One region of the Streptomyces sp. NBC_00459 genome, then DNA from elsewhere that is predicted to be linked to it. Evidence: predicted binding sites of a transcription regulator. Region 1 holds the regulator's gene; each other region holds the start of a gene.

Region 1 (7,012 bases):
GCCGTTGACGGCGCGTGTCACCTTGCCGGCGACGGTGATGTCCCTGCCGTCCGTGGTCTTGCCCTGGCAGTCGACGTCGGCGTAGGTGTTCGCGCTCGGCGAGGGCGAACTCCCGGACGCGGAGGCCTTGTTGCCGTTGCCGTTGTTGACCGAGGCCGTGCAGGTGAGCCACTGGACGCCGACGTTCCGCCGCTCCAGTTCCCTCGTCATCGTCTGGTCGGTGGTGTAGGCAACGGTGGTCGAACCGAGCCCACCGGGATCACAGGCGACGACACCACCCGCGACGGCCACCACGAGTCCGGCCACCGCGACCGCCCTGCGGCGCCCGCGCGGCCGAAGCCGAATCCGCCTCAAAGCCACCATGGAAGGGCAGCCTGCCACCGTCCCGTCCAACACGGAAGGGCGTATACGGACATGCGCGCGAGCAACTTCGCGAAGGAACCACCGGAGGATGAACTGCCGTACGAATGACCGACATCAGGACCACAGGACCGTCAGGCCCCCTAGGACGGTCAGGACCAGCGTCCGGTGCGGCCGAGCAGCAGTGCCGTCGCGGCGGTACCGGCGGTGGAGGTGCGCAGCACACTGGCCCCGAGCCGGTACGCCTTCGCGCCCGCCTCCTCGAAGAGGGTCAACTCCTCGGGTGAGACGCCTCCTTCGGGGCCGACGACCAGCACGATCTCACCGGCGGAGGGGAGTTGGGCGGTGGCGAGCGCGGCGCTGCCGTAATCACGGTCCTCGTGCAGTACGGCGGCGAAGTCGGCCCTGGCGAGCAGCGCGGCGACCTGCTTGCTCGTCGCGGCGTCCGCGATCTCGGGGAAGCGCACGCGGCGGGACTGCTTGCCGGCTTCCCGGGCGGTGGCCCGCCACTTGGCGAGCGCCTTCAGCCCACGATCCCCCCGCCACTGTGTGACGCACCGCGAGGCGGCCCAGGGAACGATGGCGTCGACACCTGTCTCGGTCATCGTCTCGACGGCCAACTCGCCCCGGTCGCCCTTGGGAAGAGCCTGCACGACGGTGATACGAGGGGACTCCGCCGCTTCCTCGACCACCGCCCCGAGCCGCAGGACCAGTTGATCCTTGCCCTCGGCGGCGACGACCTCGCCCTCCGCCCAGCGCCCGGCCCCGTCGGTGAGGACGACGGTCTCACCGGCCCGCATCCGCTTCACGGAGACGGCGTGGCGCCCTTCGGCCCCGTCCAGGACGTACGGCCCGCCGACGGCGGCGGAGAGATGCGGGGGAAAGCTCTCGACGACGAAAACTGGAGCGGTCATGAACGCTCGCCCCCGCCCACCAGCGCGGCCCGCGCACTCTCGGTCTCGTCCGCCAGCACCCTCACCAGCTCCCCCGCCGGCAGGTCACGGGCCATCCGGTGGCCCTGTCCGGCCCAGAGCGCCATGCCCTGCGCGTCGCCGGACGCGGCGGCCTTCTTGCGGAGCGGCGAGGTGAGGTGGTGGACCTCGGGGTAGGCGGCGGGGGCGTACGGGCCGTGCTCGCGCAGGAAACGGTTCACCAGCCCCCGGGCGGGCCGGCCGGAGAACGCGCGTGTCAGCTCCGTACGGACGAAGAGGGGGTTGGTCAGCGCCTGCTTGTGCAGGGCGTGGGCGCCGGATTCCGGGGTGGCGAGGAAGGCGGTGCCGAGCTGGGCGGCGCTCGCGCCCGCGGCGAGGACGGCGGCGATCTGGCTGCCGCGCATGATGCCGCCGGCGGCGACAAGGGGGAGGTCGACGGTCTCGCGGACCTGGGCGATGAGGGAGAGCAGCCCTATGGCGGAGCCGTCCGCCTCGGGGTTGTCACGATGGGTGCCCTGATGACCACCGGCCTCGACGCCCTGGACGATGACCGCGTCGGCACCGGCCCGCTGTACGGCGAGGGCCTCCTCGGCGGTGGTCGCGGTGACCAGGGTGAGGGTGCCGGCGCGGCGGAGGGAGTCCAGTACGTCGCTGCTGGGCACCCCGAAGTGGAAGGAGACGACCGGGACCGGGTTGTCGAGGAGTACGGCGAGCTTGGCGTCGTAGCCGTCGTCGCGTCCGCTGTCCGGGTCGCCGAGCTCGGTGTCGTACCAGGTGGACTCGCCGGCGAGCTGGTGGGCGTAGACCTCGACGGCGGCCGGGTCGGCATACTCGGGCTGCGGCATGAACAGGTTCACGCCGAACGGCCGCCCGGTGAGCCCGCGCAACTGCTTGATCTCCTGGTACATCCCGTCCGCGGTCTTGTACCCGGCGGCGAGGAACCCCAGCCCGCCCGCTTCGGCGACCGCACCGGCGAGCTGCGGGACGGAGACGCCGCCCGCCATGGGGGCCTGCACGATCGGGTGAGGGAAGAGATCGGTCAGCGCGGAGGACGACATGACGGCATGTTGTCACGTCCCCAGCACAAGTCCGAATCAGGCCCCGTCAACGCGAAAGGGGGGTCTGGGGGCGCAGCCCAAGAGAGCCCGCCCCCCCTCCCTCAACTCCCTCAGCGCCCGTTGAACGCGTCCTTCAACCGCGAGAACAACCCCTGCTGCCCAGGCTGGAACTGCCCCATGGGCCGCTCCTCACCCCGCAGCTTCGCCAGCTCCCGCAGCAACCGCTCCTGCTCGGGATCGAGCTTCGAAGGAGTCATGACCTCGACATGCACCAGGAGGTCACCACGCCCACCGCCCCGGAGATGCGTGACTCCGCGCCCGTGCAGAGGGATCGACTGCCCGGACTGTGTGCCCGGACGGATGTCGACCTCCTCCAGCCCGTCGAGCGTCTCCAACGGCACCTTCGTGCCCAGCGACGCCGCCGTCATCGGAAGGGTCACCGTGCAGTGCAGGTCGTCCCCGCGCCGCTGGAACTGCGCGTGCGGCAGCTCATGGATCTCGACGTACAGGTCACCGGCGGGACCACCGCCGGGTCCCACCTCGCCCTCACCGGCGAGCTGGATCCTCGTACCGTTGTCGACCCCCGCGGGGATCTTCACGGTCAGCGTCCGGCGTGACCGCACCCGCCCGTCGCCCGCGCACTCGGGGCACGGCGTCGGAACGACGGTCCCGAACCCCTGGCACTGCGGGCAGGGCCGCGAGGTCATGACCTGGCCGAGGAAGGACCGCGTCACCTGGGACACCTCACCCCGCCCGCGACACATGTCGCAGGTCTGGGCCGAGGTCCCCGGCGCAGCGCCCTCACCACTGCAGGTACCGCACACCACGGCCGTGTCGACCTGGATGTCCTTGGTGGTCCCGAAGGCGGCTTCGTCGAGCTCGATGTCGAGCCTGATCATCGCGTCCTGGCCGCGCCGCGTACGCGACCTCGGCCCCCGCTGGGAGGCTGTTCCGAAGAACGCGTCCATGATGTCCGAGAAGTTCCCGAAGCCACCGGCTCCGAAGCCGCCCGCGCCGCCACCCGCCTGCGAGAGGGGGTCACCGCCGAGGTCGTAGACCTGCTTCTTCTGCGGGTCCGACAACACCTCGTACGCGGCGTTGATCTCCTTGAACCGCTCCTGCGTCTTCGGATCGGGGTTGACGTCCGGGTGCAGCTCGCGGGCGAGCCTCCTGAACGCCTTCTTGATCTCGTCCTGGGACGCGTCGCGGCGCACGCCGAGTACGGCGTAGTAGTCCGTGGCCACTTAGGACTCCGCCAGGATCTGTCCGACGTACCGTGCCACTGCGCGTACCGCTCCCATCGTTCCCGGGTAGTCCATGCGGGTCGGTCCGACCACGCCGAGCTTGGCTACTGCCTCGCCGCCCGAACCGTAGCCGACCGACACGACGGACGTGGAGTTGAGTCCCTCGTATTTGTTCTCGTGACCGATTCGTACGGTCATGCTCGAATCCCCGGCCTCACCAAGGAGTTTGAGAAGTACGACCTGTTCCTCCAACGCTTCCAGTACCGGCCGGATAGTGAGGGGAAAGTCATGTCCGAAGCGGGTCAGATTGGCGGTTCCGCCGATCATCAGCCGCTCCTCGGCCTCCTCGACGAGCGTTTCCAGGAGGGTGGAGAGCACCGTCGCGACGGCTCCCCTGTCCTCCGCCTCGAAGGCCTCCGGGAGGTCCTGCACGAGCTGCGGCACATCCGCGAAACGGCGGCCCGCGACCCGGCTGTTGAGCCGCGCGCGTAGATCCGCCAGAGACGTCTCCCCGAAGGGCGCCGGGCAGTCGATCATCCGCTGCTCCACGCGGCCGGTGTCCGTGATCAGCACGAGCATCACGCGCGCGGGAGCGAGCGAGAGCAGCTCCACGTGCCGGACGGTCGACCGGGTGAGTGACGGATACTGCACGACGGCGACCTGCCGCGTCAGCTGCGCCAGCAACCGGACCGTCCGCCCGACGACGTCATCGAGGTCGACGGCGCCGTCCAGGAAGTTCTGGATGGCGCGCCGCTCGGGTGCCGTCATCGGCTTGACGCCGGCGAGCCTGTCGACGAAGAGCCGGTAGCCCTTCTCGGTCGGGATGCGCCCGGCGCTGGTGTGGGGCTGGGCGATGAAGCCCTCGTCCTCCAGCGCCGCCATGTCGTTGCGGACGGTCGCCGGCGAGACCCCGAGGTTGTGCCGCTCGGTGAGTGCCTTGGACCCGACCGGCTCCTCGGTGCCGACATAGTCCTGGACGATCGCGCGCAGCACTTCGAGCCTGCGTTCACTGAGCATCGCGCACACCTCCAGCTACTGTCGTCCCCTGTTGCGCCTACCCGGTACCCGGTTCTCCCGCCCGGGCCATCATCGGCTCTTCGGCTCTCCATTGGCCTTCCCTGGCACTCTTCGTGTCCGAGTGCCAGAGTTCCCCGGCCCAGTGTACGGCTGTCGGGTACACCCCCGGCAAGGGCGGCCTGCGCCGATCTGCCGACGTGTACCGACCTGTCCTGCGATGTCGTGTGCCGCGAGCTGTCCGGCCCACAGGTCGGGCCTCTCCGGCTAGCGTCGCCGTATGAAGGTGACTTGGGAAGAGCCGAGGTGGCACGACCTGGGCTGGGAGCGCCTGGCGGCCGGGGTGGGCCGGTGCCGGCTGCCGGTCTGGGACTGCACGGTGGGGCTGGTGACCGGGCCGGGCGGCGCACTGCTGATCGATGCCGGATCGAGTCTCGCGGAGGGTGCGAGGCTGCGCCTGGAGGCCCAGGAACTCGCCGGTCGCCGTGTGGACTTTCTCGCACTCACGCACCGCCACTTCGATCACGTTTTCGGGGCGGCGGCGTTCGCGGGTGCGCAGGTCCTGGCCGCGGAGGATGCGGAGGGCGCCGGGGGCGAATTCGGGAAAGTGGGGCGCGAGGCGTTGTGCGCGGACGCGGTACGCAACGGTCTGGACGTCCGTGCGGCGGAGGAGGCGGCGGACACCCTGGTCGTTCCGCACAGACACGTCCGGGCGGACCTCACCGTCGAGGTCGAACTGGGCGACGGCCCGAAAGCCCTCCTGAGGACGGTCGGCCCGGGCCACACCCGCAACGACCTGGTGGTCGTCGTACCCGGTGCCGGCAGCGGCGACGACGCGCCGACCGTCGTCTTCTGCGGCGACCTGGTCGAGGAGTCGGGCGAACCCCAGGCCGGCCCCGACGCCGTACCGTCGCGCTGGCCGGCGGCCCTCGACCGCCTCCTCGCCCTGGGCGGCGAGGAGGCGCTGTACGTACCCGGCCACGGCGCGGTGGTGGACGCGGCGTTCGTACGGGCCCAACGGGACGCCCTGGCAACGCGTTTCGGCGTGTCGCGGGAGCCGGTGAACTGACGGCAGGACCGCTTCTCCTATCGTCATCCGAATGCGCCAGTACTCTCCGGACCTGACCCCGCCGTGGAAGAAGCCCAAGCCCGTGCCGCAGGTCCCGGCAGACCCGGGCCTGGTGGTCGAGGAGCCGGGTACGGGCTTCTGCGGCGCGGTGATCCGCTGCGAGGCGGGCACGGTCACCCTGGAGGACCGCTTCGGCAAACACCGTGTGTTCCCGCTGGAGCCGGGCGGCTTCCTGCTGGAGGGCAGGACGGTGACCCTCGTACGCCCGTCCCCGGGAACGTCTCCTTCTTCGTCCCCGGCACGTCCGTCCCGCACCGCTTCCGGCTCGGTGGCGGTTCCCGGTGCCCGGGCACGGGTGGCCCGGGCGGGGCGGATCTATGTCGAGGGGCGTCACGACGCCGAACTGGTCGAGAAGGTGTGGGGCGACGATCTGCGGGTCGAGGGCGTGGTCGTCGAGTACCTGGAGGGCATCGACGACCTGCCCGCGATCGTGACCGAGTTCGCTCCCGGCCCGGACGCCCGCCTGGGCATCCTGGTGGACCACCTGGTTCCGGGCACGAAGGAGTTCCGGATCGCGCAGTCGGTGACGAGCGAACACGCGCTGGTGGTCGGGCATCCGTACATCGACGTGTGGGAGGCGGTGAAACCGGCCTCACTGGGCATCCCGGGCTGGCCCCGGATCCCGCACGGACAGGACTGGAAGACGGGGGTGTGCAGGGAACTGGGGTGGCCGGACAACACGGGGGCGGTGTGGCGGGCGATTCTGGCGCGGGTGGGCTCGTACCGGGACCTGGAACCGGAGCTGCTGGGCCGCGTGGAGGAACTGATCGACTTCGTCACGGCACCGCACTCCAGCCCGTCCGGGGGTCCCTCCTCTGGGGGAGTCTGAGGACGAGGTCCCTTCAGTCCACCAGGTCCCGAACCACCGCGTCCGCCAGCAACCGCCCCCGCAACGTCAACACCGCCCGCCCCTCGCCATAGGGCCCCGCCTCCAGCAGCCCCTCCCCCAGCGCCCGCCCCGCAGCCACCAGCCCGGCGGAGCGCAACAGCGCCAACGGCACGCCCTCCCGCAACCTCAGCTCCAGCAGAACGCGCTCCACCCGCCGGTCCTCCTCCGACAGCACCTCACGCCCCGCCCCCGGCGACCGCCCCGCCGCGAGCGCCCCGGCGTACGCTCCCGGATGCTTCACGTTCCACCACCGCACGCCCCCCACATGGCTGTGCGCCCCGGGCCCCGCGCCCCACCAGTCGGCGCCGCGCCAGTACAGCTCGTTGTGGAGGCACCGGGCTGCCCGCGAGGTCGCCCAGTTGGACACCTCGTACCACTCGTAACCC
Region 2 (7,012 bases), 2.3 Mb from region 1:
GGGCAGGACGACACTCACTGTGGCGTTCGAGGAACGCTTCGCGGCGACGATCTTCTTCAGCGGGCGGTCGTCAACGGACCAGGAGCGGGTGTTCAGCCAGCGCTCGGCGTCTTCCAGCACGTGCGGCTCTCCCTTACGTTGCATGGGGAGAAGCGCGACCCGCCGCGGCAGCGGCTGATGTCGCGGTATCTCGCGGTTCGGACGGCTCCCACCACCATCCAAGCCTTCGGTTACAGTCTTGAACAACGCGGGTGACCATCGCATGTCCGAGGTCACCGGTGTTCACAACCTCACAACTTCATACCGCTCATCCAGAGGGGCAGAGGGATACGGCCCGATGAAGCCCCGGCAACCCTCCAGCCGATCCTGTCGCATCTCATGTGGCGAGGACCCCGGCTCGGGAAGGTGCCAAATCCGTCTCATGGCGAAACGCGTCGTGAGGAAGATGAGGAAAGGGCTTCGCCTCCATGGCTGCGCAAACTGTCGAGAGCACCACTTCCGGCTCCGTCACCCCTGTTGATCTCGGTCCCGCCGCCGCACTCTCCTGTCGTGAATGCGGTCACCGAGTCCCCCTCGGTCCGGTGTTCGCCTGCGAGGAGTGTTTCGGCCCGCTGGAGATCGCCTACGACTTCGCCGTCCACTCGGCGGCCGACACCGAGGAACTCCGCAAGCGCATCGAAGCGGGACCCGCGAACATCTGGCGCTACGCGCCCCTTCTGCCCGTCCCCGCGGACGTCGCCGAGAAGCCGAACATCAACCCCGGCTGGACCAAGCTCGTCAAGGCCGACAATCTCGCCCGTGAGCTGGGTGTCGACGTCGGCAAGCTCTTCGTCAAGGACGACTCCGGCAACCCGACCCACTCCTTCAAGGACCGGGTCGTCGCCCAGGCCATCGAGGCCGCCCGTGCCTTCGGCTTCACCACCCTCTCCTGCTCCTCCACGGGCAACCTGGCAGGTGCCGTCGGCGCCGCCGCCGCCCGCGCCGGGTTCCGCTCCTGCGTGTTCATCCCGCACGACCTGGAGCAGGGCAAGGTCGTCATGGCCGCGGTGTACGGCGGCGAGCTCATCGGCATCGAGGGCAACTACGACGACGTGAACCGCTTCTGCTCCGAGCTGATCGGCGACCCGGCCGGCGAGGGCTGGGGCTTCGTCAACGTCAACCTGCGCCCGTACTACGCGGAGGGCAGCAAGACCCTGGCGTACGAGATCTGCGAGCAGCTCGGCTGGCAGCTGCCCGACCAGCTCGTCGTGCCCATCGCCTCCGGGTCGCAGCTCACGAAGATCGACAAGGGTCTTCAGGAGCTGATCAAGCTCGGGCTCGTCGAGGACAAGCCGTACAAGATCTTCGGCGCCCAGGCGGAGGGCTGCTCGCCGGTGTCCGTGGCCTACAAGGCCGGGCACGACGTCGTACGGCCGCAGAAGCCCAACACCATCGCCAAGTCGCTGGCGATCGGCAACCCGGCGGACGGGCCGTACGTGCTGGACATCGCGCGGCGGACGGGGGGAGCGGTTGAGGACGTCAACGATGAGCAGGTCGTCGACGCGATTCGGCTGCTCGCGCGCACGGAGGGGATCTTCGCGGAGACCGCCGGTGGGGTGACCGTGGGTGTGGCGAAGAAGCTGATCGAGAACGGGTTGCTGGACCCGACCCTCACCACTGTTGTGCTGAACACCGGGGACGGTCTGAAGACGTTGGACGCGGTGGCCGATGTCGGCCTGACCGCGACCATTCGGCCCAGCCTTGAGTCGTTCCACGCGGCCGGACTCGCGTAAGAGGTATTTCGTTCGTCCGCGGGCCCGTGGGGGCTGGTCGCGCACACGCGGCGGTAGCCGCACATTCAGCACAGCCCCGCGCCCCTAGGTATGTCACCTGACCGGAGGTTTTCACCGTGAGCGTTTCTGTCCGCATCCCTACCATCCTCCGCACCTACACCGGTGGACAGGCCGAGGTGGCCGCAGAGGGCGGGACCCTCGCCGAGGTCATCGCCGATCTGGAGAAGAACCACACGGGGATCGCCGCCCGGGTGCTCGACGACCAGGGCAAGCTGCGGCGCTTCGTCAACGTGTACGTCAACGACGACGACGTCCGTTTCGAGCAGGGGCTGGAGACGGCGACGCCGGACGGTGCCGGTGTGTCGATCATTCCGGCCGTCGCCGGCGGCTGAGACCTGTTGATACCCGCGAGTAGTAACCGTCGGTAACATCGATTACCGAGAGTTCATCGAATTGCCCCCTCCGTGAGAGAAGCGGAGGGGGCAATTCTGTATGGTTGAGCGCGGTACAGTTGGGGAAGCCGCACCACTTCGCTCGTCACACGCGTATTAATTCCTGCCGTGCACCCAACGAGAAGTAGCCAAAGTGTGCAGGCCTTTTGCGTTTTTTGTTCTCTTTGTGGGGCCCGGGTTGCCCTGAATCCGCGTGAATTCTCCGCATATTTACTGACCTGGCGTGCCCGGATTTCTCGTCCGATTGACCTGTTGCAGAGGGCAGTTGGACAGATACATTCGGCCGCGGTCGACGCGTTCCGGCGCACACCTCCACCGGTTGGGGGGGTGAGGTCTGACCCGGATTCGCGAAGTGCGGATCCGTGCAAGGGCCAGTAATAGGGGAGTTAGGCATGGCTCAGGGCACCGTCAAGTGGTTCAACGCGGAGAAGGGGTACGGCTTCATCGCGGTCGACGGTGGTGCGGATGTTTTCGTCCACTACAGCGCGATTCAGATGGACGGCTACCGCACCCTCGAGGAAGGTCAGCGGGTCGATTTCGAGATCTCGCAGGGCCAGAAGGGGCCGCAGGCGGACATGGTCCGTCTGGCGACCAGCTGAAGCAACGCGCCGGCGCACCGCAAGCGACGTTCTTCTTCCTTCGTTGAAGGATTCGATGGGCTCGTACTTCGTGGGACCTCACGGAGTGCGGGCCCATCGGCATGTCCGTCTCCATGCCCGGCGGCACGGCTACCGGCCCGTAGGTACCCCCCTGTTCACCTGCGGATCTTCGAGAGCCGCTTGCACTCGGCAGGGGCGAGTGCTAATCATTGGCGTTAGCACTCTGAAGGTGAGAGTGACAACTGAAGGACCGGGTGGGTGAGGCCCGCAGGCCAGGTGGTGCAAGGAACCACCAGGGCAGGCAGGCCGTCCGTCGCGGGCGCCAGCGCGGTCCGGAGCAATCCACCCCAGTCCGGGAGGACCACTTCACATGGCCAAGATCATCGCGTTCGACGAGGAGGCACGGCGCGGTCTCGAGCGCGGGATGAACCAGCTCGCCGACGCCGTCAAGGTCACCCTCGGCCCCAAGGGCCGAAACGTCGTCCTCGAGAAGAAGTGGGGCGCCCCCACGATCACCAACGATGGTGTTTCCATCGCCAAGGAGATCGAGCTCGAGGACCCGTACGAGAAGATCGGCGCCGAGCTGGTCAAGGAAGTCGCGAAGAAGACGGACGACGTAGCCGGTGACGGCACGACGACCGCGACTGTCCTGGCCCAGGCGCTGGTCCGCGAAGGACTGCGCAACGTCGCCGCGGGTGCGAACCCGATGGCGCTGAAGCGCGGCATCGAGAAGGCCGTCGAGGCCGTCTCCGGTGCGCTGCTCGACCAGGCGAAGGAGGTCGAGACCAAGGAGCAGATCGCTTCGACCGCCTCCATCTCCGCCGCCGACACGCAGATCGGCGAGCTCATCGCCGAGGCGATGGACAAGGTCGGCAAGGAAGGCGTCATCACCGTCGAGGAGTCCCAGACCTTCGGTCTGGAGCTGGAACTCACCGAGGGCATGCGCTTCGACAAGGGCTACATCTCGGCGTACTTCGCGACCGACATGGAGCGCATGGAGTCCTCGCTCGAGGACCCCTACATCCTCATCGCGAACTCCAAGATCTCCTCGGTCAAGGACCTGCTCCCGCTCCTGGAGAAGGTCATGCAGTCGGGCAAGCCGCTGCTGATCATCGCCGAGGACGTGGAGGGCGAGGCCCTCTCGACCCTGGTCGTCAACAAGATCCGCGGGACCTTCAAGTCCGTCGCGGTCAAGGCCCCGGGCTTCGGTGACCGCCGCAAGGCGATGCTGAACGACATCGCGATCCTCACGGGTGGCGAGGTCATCTCCGAGGAGGTCGGTCTCAAGCTCGAGAACACCTCCCTGGACCTCCTGGGCCGTGCGCGCAAGGTCGTCATCACCAAGGACGAGACCACGATCGTCGACGGCGGCGGCTCCGCCGACCAGGTCGCCGGCCGGGTCAACCAGATCCGCGCCGAGATCGAGAACTCGGACAGCGACTACGACCGCGAGAAGCTGCAGGAGCGCCTGGCGAAGCTCGCCGGCGGTGTTGCGGTCATCAAGGCCGGTGCCGCGACCGAGGTCGAGCTCAAGGAGCGCAAGCACCGCATCGAGGACGCCGTTCGCAACGCGAAGGCGGCCGTCGAGGAGGGCATCGTCGCCGGTGGTGGCGTGGCCCTGCTCCAGGCCACCTCGGTCTTCGAGAAGCTCGAGCTGACGGGTGACGAGGCGACCGGCGCCAACATCGTGCGTCTCGCCCTGGAGGCCCCGCTCAAGCAGATCGCCGTCAACGGTGGTCTCGAGGGCGGCGTCATCGTCGAGAAGGTCCGCAACCTTCCCGTCGGCCACGGCCTCAACGCCGCGACCGGTGAGTACGTCGACATGATCGCCGAGGGCATCATCGACCCGGCGAAGGTGACGCGCTCCGCGCTGCAGAACGCGGCCTCCATCGCCGCGCTCTTCCTCACCACCGAGGCCGTCATCGCCGACAAGCCGGAGAAGGCCGGTGCCGGCGCGGGCGCCGGTGGCGGCATGCCGGGCGGTGACATGGACTTCTGATCGACCTCTGGTTGATCACCGTCCTTCGTACCGAGGGCGGCATCTTCTCCTTACGGGGAGGGTGCCGCCCTCGGGCGTTTGCGGGACTTCCCAGTTGGCGGCGCGCGCAGTGACCGGGATCACAGCAGACGTCCGGGGCGGGCCGGAATGGAGGGCCGGACGGCCGTAGTTGATGCACATGCAAGCAATTGCACTGCCGTTCATCTCACCCGATCTCCCCGTCTCCCCCGTCTGCTCCCGAGGAGCCCCACGTGACAGCCCCCACCCAGACCTCCCGCGCGGCCCAGATCCTCTCCCGCCCCGTCACGCTGAACGGTCTGACCGTGCCGAACCGGATCGTGATGGCGCCGATGACGCGCAAGTTCTCGCCCGGTGGGGTCCCCGGCGAGAACGTGGCCTCGTACTACTCGCGCCGCGCGGGCGCCGGGGTCGGCCTGATCGTCACCGAGGGCACCTACGTCGGACACGAATCCGCCGGTGACAGCGACGGCGTCCCCCGTTTCCACGGCGAGGAGCAGCTCGCGGGCTGGGCGAAGGTCGCCGACGCCGTGCACGCGGCCGGCGGGAGGATCGTGCCGCAGCTGTGGCACATCGGCATGGTCAGGGAGGCCGGGCAGCCCCCGTTCGCCGACGCCCCGCCGGTCGGCCCGTCCGGTCTGCGGCTGGACGGCACCGCCGGTGCGGGCAAGGAGATGACCCAGGAGGACCTCGACGACGTCATCGACGCGTTCGTCGAGGCCGCGGTGGCCGCCGAGCGCATCGGCTTCGACGGAGTCGAACTGCACGGCGCCCACGGCTACTTGATCGACCAGTTCCTGTGGTCCGGCACCAACCGCCGCACCGACGCGTACGGGGGTGACCCGGTCGCCCGTACGAGGTTCGCGACGGAGATCGTGGCCGCCGTACGCGAGGCGGTGTCCGAGTCCTTCCCGATCATCTTCCGGTACTCGCAGTGGAAGTCGGGTGCCTTCGACGCCCGCATCGGCGAGACCCCCGAGGAGCTGGAGTCGATCCTCACCCCGCTCGCGGCGGCCGGCGTCGACGCCTTCCACGCCTCCACGCGCCGCTACTGGCTCCCGGAGTTCGACGGCTCGGACCTCAACCTGGCCGGCTGGACCAAGAAGCTCACCGGCAAGCCGACGATCACCGTCGGCTCGGTCGGCCTCGACGGCGACTTCATCAACGGCTTCGCGGGCGAGGGCTCCCCGGTCAAGAGCATCGACGACCTCCTGGACCGCCTGGAGAACGAGGAGTTCGACCTCGTGGCCGTGGGCCGCGCGCTGCTCCAGGACCCGGAGTGGGCGGCGAAGGTCCTGGAGGACAGGACGGGCGAGCTGAAGGCCTACGAGGCGTCGGCGCTGGGGTCGTTGAGCTAGCCCGTAATCACGGCCCAGAAGCAATGCAGTTGCCTTTGAGCTGCGGAGTTCGTGCCCCGACCGCGCACTGTCCGCAGCCCCGGCACCGGTCGAGCGCGGCGTCGCACGACCGAAACGCCCAGGGGCGCCCCGCGTCAGCGGAGCGCCCCCGGCGCGGAGATGCGGGCGGCTACGGGTTCACCACGACCTGCGCCGTGTTGTTCCGCGGCTTCGGGTCGAACGGGAACGACGGGCCCCAATCGGGGTGGGCGACGACCTTACCGGTCACACCCGGCACCACCCGGTTGATCATCAGCTGGAACGGCAGGACGGTCTTCGAGTCCTGCTTGACCCACAGTGGCAGGTAGCAGTCATAGCGCGGGGCGCCGAGCCGCTCCTCCAGGGAGCCGCCCTCCAGCGTGCGTGGCTCGCAGAGGTCCGGGACGGCTGTGGCGGCCGTGCCCTTCGGCACGTAGAACGAGACGACCGCGGCCGGGTCGCCCGAGCCGACGTGACCGACCCAGGCCGGACCTCTGTTCAGGAAACGGAGTGTGGCCGTGACCTTCGAACCGGCCTTGCCGCGGACCGAGTCGCCGCGCACCGCGAAGTCCGCCGTGTTGACGACCTCGATGGGCCAGGAGCTGGAGTTGTCGTCGGCCTGGATGTCGGTGGCGCCCGCCCCCGGCTCTACGGAGTAGCCGAAGAGCTCGTACAGGGCGTGGTCAGCGACGTCGAGCTTCAGCGGCGCGGGCAGCTCGACAGTGACACCCGGCGCGATGACCGTGTCGAACGCGCAGGTGACCACCGTCATCGGAGCGGCCTCGCCCGCACCGCC
Region 3 (7,012 bases), 3.0 Mb from region 1:
GTGCCGGGGTGGGCGGCACGCAGGGCCGCCAGGGCCGTCGGGACGAGGGTGGAACTGCCACTGGGGAAGGAGACCAACCGGACCCGGCCCGCCCGCAGGCCGGCGATCGCGGCGACCTCCTCCTCCGCGGCCGTGAGGCCCGAGAGGATGCCCGCCGCGTGTCGCACCAGGGCCTCGCCCGCCTGGGTCAGGCGCATCTCGCGCCCGCTGCGGATGAGCAGCGGGGTGCCGACCGAGGCTTCCAGCGCTTTCATCTGCTGACTCACGGCGGGCTGGGTGCAGCCCAGTTCGCGGCCCGCCGCCGAGAAGGAGCCGGTGGCGGCCACGGCACGCAGGACACGGAGATGGCGGGCTTCGATCATTTTTCGATCATAAGTGATTCTTGGGGGCATGGGCGAATAACGCCTGGACGCTTTGGGCAAGTCCGAATTAGCGTGTGGCCATGGATGCTGTGACGAGTACGGGGGCGAGTGCCGTGATGAAGGTGTTGTCGGTGAACGTGGGTCGTGCGCAGTCCGTGCCGTACACGGACCATCCGGACGGCACCGGTATCGACAAGCGGCCGGTGGACGGGCCGGTGCGGGTGTCGGCGCCGGGGCTCAAGGGGTTCGCCGGCAGCGGTCTGGCCGGGGACAGCATCTGCTCGAAGGAGCACCACGGCGGCGACGAACAGGCGGTGTACGCGGTCGCGCGCGAGGATCTCGACGACTGGGAGCGCGAGCTGGGGCGCCCGCTGCGCGACGGGATGTTCGGCGAGAACCTCACCACGCGGGGCCTTGACGTGTCGGGCGCGCTGATCGGCGAGCGCTGGCGGGTCGGGGCCGAGGTGGTTCTTGAGGTCACCAGCGGGCGTGTCCCCTGTGCGACGTTCCAGGGCCATATGGGTGAGAAAAGGTGGGTGAAACGGTTCACGGAGCGGGGTGCGCCGGGCGCCTATCTGCGAGTGATCGAGCCGGGGGCGATACGCGCGGGCGATCCGGTGGAGATCGTGCACCGGCCTGATCACGAGGTGACGGTCGCCCTGTACTTCCGTGCGCTGACGACCGAACGGACACTGCTGCCACGGCTGCTCACGGCCGGTGCGGCGCTGAATTCGGTGGCGGCGGTGAGGGCTCACGAGTATGTGAAGAAGTACGGCTGACGTGCGCGGGCGGCAGGACCGCTGACAAGGGATTACGTCAGGGCCCCGCGTGGGGACTTCACGATCGGGAGGGAGCGTGCAGGAGGGCGGACGAGCACAGTCGGGGTCACTAATCTTGCGCCATGACAACGGCTCTGATTACGGGATCGACCGCGGGAATCGGCGCCGCGTTCGCGCGGCGGCTGGCGGCCGACGGCCACAACCTCGTCCTGGTGGCGCGTGACGCCAAGCGGCTCGGCGAGCAGGCGACCGAACTGCACGACCGGCACGGCATCGAGGCGGAGGTGCTCGGCGCCGACCTCGCGACGGACGCCGGCATCGAGGCGGTGGCCGATCGCCTCGGCGACCGCAAGAACCCCGTCGACCTGCTGGTCAACAACGCCGGCTTCGGCAACAAGGGCCGCTATCTCGACGTGACGATGGCGGACGAACTGCGGATGCTCAAGGTGCACTGCGAGGCGGTGCTGCGGCTGACCAGTGCGGCGGCCGAGGCCATGCGGGAGCGGGGGCGCGGGGGTGTCGTCAATGTGGCGTCCGTCGCCGCCTTCGTGCCGCGGGGTACTTACGGGGCGTCGAAGGCGTGGGTCGTGCAGTTCACGCAGGGCGCGGCGAAGGACCTGGCGGGGAGCGGGGTGCGGCTGATGGCGCTGGCTCCCGGCTTTGTGCGTACGGAGTTCCACGAGCGGGCCGGGATGGGGACGGACAACATCCCGAACTGGATGTGGCTGGACGCGGACAAACTGGTCGCGGCGGCGCTCGCCGATCTGGCCCGGGGCAAGTCGCTGTCGATTCCGGACCCGCGTTACAAGGCGCTGATGGGCGTGGTGAAGGTGACGCCCAGGGCCCTGTTGGGCGGGATCTCGTCGAAGACGGGGCGGAAGTACGGGCCTCAGTGACATCTGCGGGTCTTGGCGGGGCTTGGTGGAGGAGGTGGTGCCGCGGCTCCGGTGGGAGTATGGAGAGAGGTACCGGACCCAGGGGGGCCGGAGGCGGCGCCATGACATTCGTACAGCTGATTGACTGCAAAACCAGTCGGTTCGACGAGATGAACCGGCTGATGGACACCTGGGTCGAACAGACCAGAGGGAAGCGGAGCGCGACGCACACGATGGTCGGCAAGGACCTCTCGGACTCGTCGCACTTCGTCGAGATCGTGGAGTTCCCGTCGTACGAGGAAGCGATGCGGAACTCGAACCTTCCGGAGACGGACAGGATCTTCCGGGAGATGGTCGCCCTGTGCGACGAGATGCCGACGTTCACGGATCTGGACGTGGTGCGGGACGAGCAGTTGTGCGCGGACTCCTCGCGGCGGTTCTTCGAGGTGATCGCCACCCATGGTGAACTGCCCCCGCTCAACGACCTGTTCGTGGAGAGCTACCACGACCACGATCCGTCCAACGAGCAGGATGTCGTCGGGCTGGACGCGGCCCGGCGCGAGATGGAGATGTGGCGCGAGGGCTTCGACTTCGCGTTCACCGTGCACGAGCAGATCGCCCAGGGCGACCGGGTCTGCACCCGCTGGACGTGGAACGGGACTCAGCGGGGAGACTTCATGGGGATTCCCAGCAGCGGCCGGAAGGCCTCGATGACCGGCACGACCATCCACCGGTTCGACTCGGACGGGAAGATCGTCGAGGGCTGGTGGGAGTACGACCGGCTGGGGCTGATGGGGCAGCTCGGGGCGCTGGACTCGCTGGAGCAGTAGAGAGCGTCGAAGCAGCCCAGCGGTCGCGGCGTGGAGCAGTCGGGGTGCGTGCGTACGGGGATCACTGACCGCCCGCGAAGGGAGAAACCCCCCGTTCCAGCCAGGAACGGGGGGTTTCTTCGTGCTGCGTGAGCTGTTGGCTCAGTGGGAGTGGCCGTGGCCGTGGCCACCTGCGGCCGGCTCTTCCTCTTCCTTCTTCTCGACGACCAGGGTCTCGGTCGTGAGGAGGAGGGAGGCGATCGAGGCCGCGTTCTCCAGGGCGGAGCGGGTGACCTTGACCGGGTCGATGACGCCCTGCTTGACCAGGTCGCCGTATTCGCCGGTCGCGGCGTTGAAGCCCTGGCCCTTGTCGAGCTCGGCGACCTTGGAGGTGATGACGTAACCCTCCAGGCCGGCGTTCTCGGCGATCCAGCGCAGCGGCTCGACGGCGGCCTTGCGGACGACCGCGACACCCGTCGCCTCGTCGCCGGTCTTGCCGAGGTTGCCCTCGAGGACCTTCACGGCGTGGACGAGCGCGGAGCCACCACCGGAGACGATGCCCTCCTCGACCGCGGCGCGGGTCGCGGAGATGGCGTCCTCGAGACGGTGCTTCTTCTCCTTCAGCTCCACCTCGGTGGCGGCGCCGACCTTGATCACGCACACGCCGCCGGCCAGCTTCGCGAGGCGCTCCTGGAGCTTCTCGCGGTCCCAGTCGGAGTCCGTGTTCTCGATCTCGGCCTTGATCTGGTTGACACGGCCGGCCACCGCGCCCTTGTCGCCACCGCCGTCGACGATGACCGTGTCGTCCTTCGAGATGGTGACGCGGCGGGCGGTGCCCAGCACGTCGAGGCCGACCTGGTCGAGCTTGAGGCCGACCTCCTCGGCGATGACCTCGGCGCCGGTGAGCGCGGCCATGTCGCCGAGCATCGCCTTGCGGCGGTCGCCGAAGCCGGGGGCCTTGACCGCGACCGCGTTGAAGGTGCCGCGGATCTTGTTCACGACCAGGGTCGACAGGGCCTCGCCCTCGACGTCCTCGGCGATGATCAGCAGCGGCTTGGAGGAGTTGGTCTGGATGACCTTCTCCAGCAGCGGCAGCAGGTCCTGGATGGAGGCGATCTTGCCCTGGTGGATCAGGATGTACGGGTCGTCGAGGACGGCCTCCATACGCTCCTGGTCGGACACCATGTACGGGGACAGGTAGCCCTTGTCGAAGGCCATGCCCTCGGTGAAGTCGAGCTCCAGACCGAAGGTGTTGGACTCCTCGACGGTGATGACACCGTCCTTGCCGACCTTGTCCATCGCCTCGGCGATGAGCTCGCCGACCTGCGTGTCCTGCGCGGAGAGCGCGGCCACGGCGGCGATGTCGGACTTCTCCTCGATCGGGCGGGCGGTCGCGAGGAGTTCCTCGGACACAGCCTTCACCGCCGCGTCGATGCCCTTCTTCAGGGCGGCCGGGGAGGCGCCGGCGGCGACGTTCTTCAGGCCCTCGCGGACGAGCGCCTGGGCCAGCACGGTGGCGGTGGTCGTACCGTCACCCGCGATGTCGTTGGTCTTGGTCGCCACCTCCTTCACCAGCTGGGCGCCGAGGTTCTCGTACGGGTCGTCGAGCTCGACCTCGCGGGCGATGGTGACGCCGTCGTTGGTGATGGTGGGGGCGCCGAACTTCTTGTCGATGACGACGTTGCGGCCCTTGGGGCCGATCGTCACCTTGACAGTGTCGGCAAGCTTGTTGACGCCGCGCTCAAGGGCGCGACGGGCGTCCTCGTCGAACTTCAGGATCTTCGCCATAGGAGCGGTTCAGCCCTCTCGGAAAACTTGGGTGAACGAACCGCGCCCCCAGCACCCGGCTTGTTGAGAGTCGCGGGGGCCAGGGGCGCAGTTCACTGCAATGCTGGTAATACCGGGTGAATTACTTCTCTACGATCGCGAGCACGTCGCGAGCCGAGAGGACGAGGTACTCCTCGCCGTTGTACTTCACCTCGGTGCCGCCGTACTTGCTGTACAGCACGATGTCGCCGGTCTTCACGTCGAGCGGCAGGCGCTCGCCGTTCTCGAAGCGACCCGGGCCCACGGCCAGGACGACGCCCTCCTGGGGCTTCTCCTTGGCAGTGTCCGGGATGACCAGGCCAGAGGCCGTGGTCTGCTCGGCTTCGAGCGGCTGGACCACAATGCGGTCCTCGAGCGGCTTGATGGCAACCTTGGAGCTGGTGGTCGTCACGATCCGACCTCCCCCTTCGGAGATCTCACGGGGTTAACTGTCTGAGGTGGCGACCAGGTGGATCCGTCGTCGCGGGTGCCGGACCTGCCCGTCGCTGTTGGCACTCTCCAGGGGGGAGTGCCAGACCTGAGACTATGACTGCGATTAGCACTCGGTCAAGCGGAGTGCCAATCCCGTCGTCGGTTGCGCGGGGTTTCCGGTGGTCGCGGAATGCGCTGAACCGGGTCGGGGGCGGGGTGAGCGCCGGTTCTCTGCACCGGCGTGCGGCGGTGGACTTCCGCCCCGCCTCCTGGATCACCCGCGGCAGGCCCGGATCGATCACCGTCCCCGCCGGTGCCGACTTCGTCCGGGTCGAGGGCACGGGCGTCATCCGCGGAGAGCCGGCCCCGTGGCTGGACGCCTCGGTGTGGATGCAGGGCGACCTCGACGAGCAGGAGCGCCTGTCGGCCGTCCGCGACGGGGACTCCCCCGCGCAGCGGGAGCACGTGGCGAACCGGCTGCCGGAGGAACTGCCGTTCATGCTGCGGGAACAGCCGTGGGCCCGGGCCACCATGGTCGTCGCCGGCCCTCCAGCCACCGACCACGACCCGGACACCGAAGTGGTCGTCGCCCCGCCGGCCGGTTCTGGGGCGACTCGGTCCAGGCGTCAGAGGTAGTCCTCCAGGCGGCCCACGCTCAGCCCCCTCTCCTGCACCTCCCGGAGCAGCCTCACCGTCCGCTCGACCAGTGGCGGTCCGTTCAGGTCGTCGTCCGGGCCCACCAGGAGGATGTCGCCCGCCTGGAGCCGCTCCCCCTCCGTCCACAGGACCACCGCCGAGACCCCGCAGTCCCCGGCCGCCCTCAGGGTGGTCGTGTCGTAGGTGCCGTAGGGCGGGCGGAAGAGCCGGGGGCGGATGCCGAAGCGTTCCCGGAGTTTGTCCTGCTGGCCGCAGATCTCGGCGCGCTGGCCGGCGTACGGCAGGCCTCGCAGGGCCTGGTGGTCCAGGGTGTGGTTCTGGACGTTCGCGCCGACCTCGCGCAGGCGGGCGAAGTGGGCGTAGCCCGGGCCCACGACGCTGTCCGTGAGGAACATGCTGACCGGGAGGCGCAGTTCGCGGACCAGGTCGACGAACCGGGGATCGCGTTCGGCGCCGTCGTCGTAGGTGAGGAAGACGACCCTGTCGTGGGTCGGGACCCGGTCGACGACCGGGGGAAGACCGGGGCCCGCCGCGTGGATCCGGGGGCGGGGGGACGGGGGTGGGGCCAGGGGCACACGGGCCGGCAGGCCCCAGCGGCGGTATGCGTGCGGGTCGTCGGCCGGGAAGTGCGTACGGGTGGCCTGCCGGGCCGCGTGGGCCGCCTTTCTGCCGAGGCGTTCGATGGGGTCCACGGACTGGGCGCAGCCGGTGACGGTTGCCGCCAGGAGCGCGGCGGCCAGTACGGCGGCCAGTGGGCGCGCGGTCACAGGTAGTCCTCCAGGCGGGCCACCGCGTACCCCTTGGCCGTGACGAGCTTCATGAAGCGGCGGACCATGTCGGGCATCGTGCCCTTCCCGTCGCCCTTGCCGCGGAAGTGGCTGAGGACGATGTCGCCCGGGTGGATGTCCCGGTCCCACTCGCGGTAGTCCCAGTGGTCGGCGAAGACCTCCTCGTTCCAGAGGGGTACGTGCTTCACGCCGCACGACTTCGCGGCGCGCAGGCTGTCCTCGTCGTAGTTGCCGTAGGGCGGGCGGAAGAGGGCGGGGCGAGTGCCGTACCGCTTCCTGATGACGTCCTGCATGCCGCAGATCTCGGTCCGCTGCCGTTCGTAGGAGAGGGCGGGCAGGTAACGGTGGTGGAGGGTGTGGTTGTTGAGTACGACACCCAGGTCGCGCATCTTCCTGAAGTAGCCGTAGTCCTCCTTGACCAGGTAGTCGCTGAGGAAGGCGGTGTACGGGATCTTCAGGTCGCTCATCATCCGCAGGAACGCCGGATCCTTCTCGGCGCCGTCG

Evidence for each region. Region 1 encodes HrcA, which represses chaperone genes, less so after heat shock. Its sites were predicted from a motif close to TTNGCACTCNGNNNNNCNGAGTGCNAA; they were not measured.
Region 2: the regulator HrcA is predicted to act here: its motif matches at 3,003-3,029, upstream of groL (chaperonin GroEL).
Region 3: the regulator HrcA is predicted to act here: its motif matches at 5,188-5,214, upstream of groES (co-chaperone GroES).

The regions. Positions count from the first base shown of each region.
Region 1 is NZ_CP107903.1:3,126,028-3,133,039, forward strand. It holds gene OHN74_RS13610 (hypothetical protein) at 1-363, opposite strand, end outside; gene OHN74_RS13615 (16S rRNA (uracil(1498)-N(3))-methyltransferase) at 513-1,274, opposite strand; gene OHN74_RS13620 (nitronate monooxygenase) at 1,271-2,350, opposite strand; gene dnaJ (molecular chaperone DnaJ) at 2,461-3,594, opposite strand; gene hrcA (heat-inducible transcriptional repressor HrcA) at 3,595-4,611, opposite strand; gene OHN74_RS13635 (MBL fold metallo-hydrolase) at 4,889-5,677, shown strand; gene OHN74_RS13640 (DUF3097 domain-containing protein) at 5,709-6,566, shown strand; gene hemW (radical SAM family heme chaperone HemW) at 6,580-7,012, opposite strand, start outside.
Region 2 is NZ_CP107903.1:5,400,352-5,407,363, forward strand. It holds gene OHN74_RS23825 (glucosyl-3-phosphoglycerate synthase) at 1-120, opposite strand, end outside; SAM riboswitch class I at 305-452, shown strand; gene thrC (threonine synthase) at 468-1,772, shown strand; gene OHN74_RS23835 (MoaD/ThiS family protein) at 1,889-2,164, shown strand; gene OHN74_RS23840 (cold-shock protein) at 2,617-2,823, shown strand; gene groL (chaperonin GroEL) at 3,194-4,822, shown strand; gene OHN74_RS23850 (NADH:flavin oxidoreductase) at 5,074-6,198, shown strand; gene OHN74_RS23855 (hypothetical protein) at 6,368-7,012, opposite strand, start outside.
Region 3 is NZ_CP107903.1:6,083,874-6,090,885, reverse strand. It holds gene OHN74_RS26980 (LysR family transcriptional regulator) at 1-362, opposite strand, end outside; gene OHN74_RS26975 (MOSC domain-containing protein) at 479-1,141, shown strand; gene OHN74_RS26970 (SDR family NAD(P)-dependent oxidoreductase) at 1,264-2,037, shown strand; gene OHN74_RS26965 (ester cyclase) at 2,139-2,846, shown strand; gene groL (chaperonin GroEL) at 2,988-4,613, opposite strand; gene groES (co-chaperone GroES) at 4,735-5,043, opposite strand; gene OHN74_RS26950 (hypothetical protein) at 5,280-5,699, shown strand; gene OHN74_RS26945 (polysaccharide deacetylase family protein) at 5,690-6,487, opposite strand; gene OHN74_RS26940 (polysaccharide deacetylase family protein) at 6,484-7,012, opposite strand, start outside.